Victivallis sp. Marseille-Q1083: one gene and its partner. The protein of the gene in region 2 binds, or shares a complex with, the protein of the main gene of each other region. Links are inferred from orthologs where the notes say so. Each region holds a gene or a part of one and is shown on either strand. Other genes may lie near its edges.

Region 1 (2,904 bases), on a different replicon or contig from region 2:
TTCAACGTTTCCGCCCGGACGACCCGGCACAATGTGACCCAGCCGGTGAGGCCGATGCCGAAATAGATGGCCAACATGCCCGGGTCAGTATTCAGCCAGGCGCCGCAGGTCCGGACGAAGCGGCCGATGCCCGGCGACAGGAATCCTTTGCTGACCAGCAACGCGAAGGCCAGAATGAACAGCAACGTCGGCATTGCCGCAAAGGTGCTGTAAAGCCAGACGGTCGCTTCGTCGAGTTTGCCGCCGTAGTAACCGGCCAACGCGCCGAGCAGTACCCCGATCAGAGATGCGATGCAGGCGGCGATGACGCCGACTTTGACGGCGGTAGCCGTGCCGGCCAGCGAACGCCAGAACACGTCGCGTCCCATGTAATCGGTGCCGAACCAATGGCGGGAGGAGGGGGGCTCGAAGCGTTCCGCCATATTTTCCCGGTTGTAAATCGGCGTAAGCCGTTGATGACGGCAATACGCCGTGTAGCTTTCGAACCCGACGGCCACCAGCAGATAACCGATCAGGCCGAGCAGACAGCACAGCGCCAGGCGATCCCGGGAAAGCCGGATCAGGAAGTCTCGGAAAAAATGAAAACGGTCAGGATTGGTGGTCTGCATTGATTGTCGCCGGGGTTTGCTTGTAGAGACGGGAGAGGTGAATCTGCAACAGGGCGACTTCCGGCGGCGTTACGCCGTCAATCCGTTCCGCCTGCGCCAGCGTGGAGGGAACGATTTTCTTGAGTTTCAACCTTGATTCGTTGCTCAAGCCGTCGATGGCATCGTAATCGAAATCCGGCGGAATCCGCCAGCTTTCCAGTTTTTTCAGTTTATCGATCGATATGCTTTCCCGCTGCAGATAACCTTCATAATGGGCCTGGATCAGCAATTGACGGAACAAACGCCGGTCGGCGGCCGCGGCCAAATCCAATGGCAGCCGGTCGGCGGCAAAGGGCAGGGGCGTGTCGGGCCGGTAAACCCCTTCCAGCGTTTTCAGATGTTGCCACAAGGATTTCCGATCGATTTTGGTCTGTTTCAGGAACGCCGCGACGGTGTTGAGGCGATCGCGATAACCGGCGAAGCGGCGGTAATTTTCGAGCGGCAGCAAGCCGGTTTGGAACGCGAATTCCGACAGCCGCAAATCGGCGTTGTCCTGGCGCAGATGCAGCCGGTATTCCGCCCGGCTGGTGAACAGGCGGTACGGTTCGATGATATCCTTGGTTACCAGGTCGTCGACCATGACGCCGATGTAACTGGTGTCGCGCGACAGCTCCAGCAAAGAACGGCCGGCCGCATAACGGGCAGCATTGGCGCCAGCCAGCAAGCCCTGTCCGGCCGCCTCCTCGTAACCGCTGGTTCCGTTGATTTGTCCGGCGGAAAAGAAATTCGGCCAACGTTTGAGCGCCAGCGTCCGGTTGAGCTGGTCCGGAAAGATAAAATCGTATTCGATCGCATAGGCGTAACGGGTAATGACGGCGTTTGCCATGCCAGGAATGGAATGGATCATCCGCTGCTGAATGGCCGGCGGCAGGCTGGTTGAGATACCGTTGATGTAATACTCCCGGGTATATTCGCCTTCCGGCTCCAGATAGAGCAGGTGGCAGGGATGATGCGGGAAGCGGACGACTTTGTCCTCAAACGAGGGACAATACCGGGTACCGATTCCTTCAATTTTGCCCTGGTACAACGGCGCCTGCATCAAATTGTCCCGGACAATGTCGGCCGTTTCCTCCGTCGAATAGACCATATAGCAAGGCAGATCACGCTTCCGCGCTTTCGGCAGCGGCTGCGTCGTCGGCCAGAAACTGAACTCTTCTTCGAAACAATCGGCAACTTGTTGAGTCATCGCCGAAAAGTCGATCGTTTTGGCCAGAATACGGGGAGGGGTGCCGGTTTTCAATCGCCCCAGTCTGATTTGCATCTGGTTGCGCAACGCATCCGCCAACGCATAGGAGGGCGGGTCTCCTGCCCGGCCGCCCGGGAAATGCTGCAAACCGTAATGCAGTTTGCCGGATAAAAAAGTTCCGGTCGTCACCACCACGGCTCGACAACGAATGATTTCGCCCAGGTGAGTGACGATTCCGCGTAATTCGCCGTCCTCCAGACAAAATGCGGTAACTTCAGCCTGCAGGATATCCAGATTGGATTGCAGTTCCAAATATAATTTTGCGGCTCTCTGATAGCAGACCTTATCGCATTGCGATCTGGGCGACCAGACCGCCGGCCCTTTGGTTTGATTAAGCAGCCGGAATTGAATTGCCGCGCAATCGGTGATGATACCCTGCATGCCGCCCAGCGCATCGATTTCCCGCACCACCTGACCTTTGGCGATGCCGCCGACGGCCGGATTGCAGCTCATTTGGGCGATATGATCCGCATTCAACGTGATTAGCAGCGTTGCCGCTCCCAATCTGCTGGCGGCGGCGGCGGCTTCACAACCGGCATGGCCGGCGCCGATGACGATAACATCGTATTCTTTCATTCTATCTCTTATCGATTCAAAACCGGAGGATCTGTCAATGCATAAAAAAAACAGCAAGAGATAACATACGGTATTTTTGACAGATTTCAATATCGTTTCGAAGTAATCACTCCCCTGCCCGAAAGAAATCATCTTTTGATTAACATAACATATATTATGCGACGTTATATCCGTGCCGCTCAAAAGGCCCCTTCCCATTAAGACGATCGCTTCTGGAAAGTGTTCTGGAAAAAAGAATAGTTCGGCTTTTGCAAAAAAGCAATTGTTCCACTATGGTATTCGCGGAATTTTTCAACAACAGGAGTGAATGTTGACTGATTGGTGGTTGCCGGTTGCCGGTGTTGTTGTTTTTTTGTTGGTCATCGGGCTGTGGCTGGGATGCCGGCGGCCGCGAAATGTCTATGAGCGGGCATGGCTGCTCAGTGAAAATGAACT
Region 2 (2,973 bases):
TCGGCTGTTCGCCGATTAAAGTGGTACGCGAGTTGGGTTCAGAACGTCGTAAGACAGTTCGGTCCTTATCCTCCGCAGGCGCAGGATATTTGACGGGAGCATTCCTTAGTACGAGAGGACCGGGAATGACTAACCTCTGGTGTTCCGATTGTCGCGTCAGCGGCACTGTCGGGTAGCTATGTTGGGAACGGATAAGCGCTGAAAGCATCTAAGCGCCAAGCCCGCCCGAAGACAAGATATCCCTTCTTTTAGACTGAAGGCAGGTTGAAGACTACAACCTCGATAGGCTGCAGGTGTAAGCTCAGCAATGAGTTCAGCTTAGCAGTACTAATCAGCCGTGAGGCTTAACCACCTTTTTCTTCATCGTTTCCCTTTCAAAAAAAAGGGGAGCTATGCCGAAAAAGTTGCAAGACTCAGTTGTTTATATGAGTTGCTCGCTTCATTCAGACTCTTCTTAAATTGATTTTTTATTCCGGCGCCCATAGCGAAGTTGAAACACACGTTCCCTTCCCGAACACGGTAGTTAAGGGCTTCTGCGGCGATGGTACTGCACATACGAGTGTGGGAGAGTAGCACGACGCCGGATCTTTATCTTACCCCCTTTGGCATTACGGTCGCACCCGGCATGCATAAGGGGGTCTTTTCGTTTCGACATTCCAAAAAAAACTGGACGCCACACGACGCTCGGCTAGTAAAACCGAATGGAGACTTTCTTTTTCCCCCAAGTGGCGATATCTTATAGGAAAAATTGAAACGTTTGGATAGTGAATGAATACGGTCGATACGATTTCCGCAATTGCTACCGGGATTGGCGGGGCCATCGCCGTCGTGCGCATTGCCGGACCGGAGGCGCTGGCGGTCGGTTGCCGGGTCTGGAGCGGCCGGGTGACGCCCGGGCCGGGACATGCCCGGAAAATGCTGTTGGGCGCCCTGGTGACTGCCGGGAGCGCCGGAGAGCCGGTCTTGCTGGTTTACATGCCGGGCCCGAACAGCTATACCGGCGATGATGTGGTCGAATTGCATTGCCACGGCGGGGCGCGCGCGGCGAAACGCGCCTGGGATTGTACGCTGGCGGCCGGCTGCCGCGCCGCGGAGCCGGGGGAATTCACCTTCCGGGCTTTTCTCAACGGCAAACTGGATTTGACCCAGGCGGAGGCGGTCTGTGATTTGATCAATGCCCATAGCGATACGGCGCTGCATCTGGCGGAACGCCAGTTGGCCGGCGCTTTGAGCCGGCAGATCGGGGCGGTCCGGCGGGAGTTGGTCGATTTATTGGCGGAATGCGAATCCCGGTTGGATTTCCCGGAGGAGGAACTGGACTGGCGTTCGCCGGAGGAGTGCAGCATTCGGTTGCAGGAGATGCGTGCGAACCTGCAACGCCTTTGTGACGGTGGCCGATCCGGCCGTATTCTGCGCGATGGCGTCCGGGTGGTGCTGGCCGGCAAGCCCAATGCCGGCAAATCCAGCCTGCTGAATTTGTTGCTCGGACAGGACCGGGCGATTGTAACCGATATTCCGGGGACCACCCGCGATACGCTGGAAGAACAGGTGGTGCTGCGCAATATTCCGGTGCGTCTGACCGATACCGCCGGCATTCGCGAGACGGTCGATCCGATCGAAAAATTCGGCGTCGACCGTTCCCGCCAGTCCTTGGAGCAGGCGCAGATCGTTTTCTGGCTGCTTGATGCCGCCGACGCCGACCCGCAGCAGGAGCTGGCGGAATTGACGCGGCAGGTCGGCCGGATGAGCCGGGTAATCGCCGTCTGGAACAAGATCGATTTGGTGCCGGAGCGGGAGCTGCCCGGGGCCGGGGTGCCGACGGTGCGGATTTCCGTTACCGCCGGCCGTAACATCGCTGCGCTGCTCGACGCTTTTGAAGAGCTGGTCTGGCAGGGAAGGCACGACGAAGAACCGGAGGTGGCGGTCAATGCCCGCCAACAGCATCTGCTGGAGAATGCCGTCGCCCTGCTGCCGGAAGCGGTCCGGGAGTTGGAGCGGGGCTGCTGGGAATTGGCCGGTGTCCAATTGCGTGCGGTCATCGATGAATTGGGCGCGGTGACCGGGGAGCAGGCCGACCCGGATATTCTGGAAAATATCTTCAGCCGTTTTTGTATCGGCAAGTGAGTAAAAATTTCACAGGAATGGGCATATGCGTCGAAAAATCGGTTTGATTTTGTGTGTGCTGCTGATTTTGCTCGGGGCGCTGGCACTTTTTTTCAAAACCAGCGAAGCGATGAATTTGAGCGGCAACAATCTCGGTGTCGCCATTCCGCAATACCAGCACCAGTTGGTGCGCGAACAGGAGCTGCTGCAGGATTTGCAGAGCAACGTTCAGTCCCAGGCGGAGCTGCTCAGAAGTTATTGCCGGGAGGTGGAGAACAAGATCGACTATCTGCAATTCAAAATCGATACTTATTCCAACGCCGACGTGTTGGATATCACGCTGATCGGCCAGCAGGTCTACGATTTGAAAGAGGAATTCGACGCGACCCGTTCGCTGCTGGCGATTTTGAACAGCGAACTGCTGTCGATGGCGAGCCGGGCCGCCAATTTGACGACGGTATTGGAAACTTTCGGCAACCGGCAACTGTCGCCGGAACGGGAAAGCATCCGGCTGGATTGTCTGGCGCAGTTGAACCGCTTCAAACTTGAGATTGCCGACAGCCGGAAACTGTTGACGGAATTCGAAGCGCTTACCAAACCGATTTCCCTGCGTCTGGACGCCTTGTTCGAGACGAGCGAAAAAAATCGGCTCCGGGCGATCAATGAAGTGTTTTCCACGCCGCAGGAAGGGTTTTTCAGCACATTGCCCTACACGATCATGACGATGAAATTCTGGCTGCTGTCGCTGCCGGAATTGGTGCCGACGCTGGTGCCGACCAGCTATGAGTTCTGGAGTTATTTCGTGCTGCTGGCGCTGCTGGTCAATTTGCCGATGCTGCTGCTGGGCCGGCGGTACGTCTATCCGTGGCT

What was found. The genes of interacting proteins can lie anywhere in the genome.
Region 1: the proteins of mnmE (region 2) and mnmG are in contact, whole or in part, in a solved structure (PDB 9HIP), measured with the Escherichia coli proteins. The link is inferred for Victivallis sp. Marseille-Q1083 from one-to-one orthologs.

What each region holds. Positions count from the first base shown.
Region 1 is NZ_CAHJXL010000002.1:910,992-913,895, forward strand. The notes cover bases 30-2,896. They hold mnmG (tRNA uridine-5-carboxymethylaminomethyl(34) synthesis enzyme MnmG), read right to left. Parts: upstream 2,470-2,896; coding sequence 589-2,469; downstream 30-588. Other genes in these bases: HWX74_RS19775 (ABC transporter permease), read right to left, coding at 30-608; HWX74_RS19785 (DUF2726 domain-containing protein), read left to right, coding at 2,780-2,896. Outside these bases: more of HWX74_RS19775, read right to left, coding at 1-29; more of HWX74_RS19785, read left to right, coding at 2,897-2,904. UniProt on the Escherichia coli protein: NAD-binding protein involved in the addition of a carboxymethylaminomethyl (cmnm) group at the wobble position (U34) of certain tRNAs, forming tRNA-cmnm(5)s(2)U34.
Region 2 is NZ_CAHJXL010000001.1:1,795,115-1,798,087, forward strand. What follows is about bases 11-2,946. They hold mnmE (tRNA uridine-5-carboxymethylaminomethyl(34) synthesis GTPase MnmE), read left to right. Parts: upstream 11-768; coding sequence 769-2,124; downstream 2,125-2,946. Other genes in these bases: HWX74_RS07270 (mechanosensitive ion channel family protein), read left to right, coding at 2,150-2,946. In the rest of the region: more of HWX74_RS07270, read left to right, coding at 2,947-2,973. UniProt on the Escherichia coli protein: Exhibits a very high intrinsic GTPase hydrolysis rate. Involved in the addition of a carboxymethylaminomethyl (cmnm) group at the wobble position (U34) of certain tRNAs, forming tRNA-cmnm(5)s(2)U34.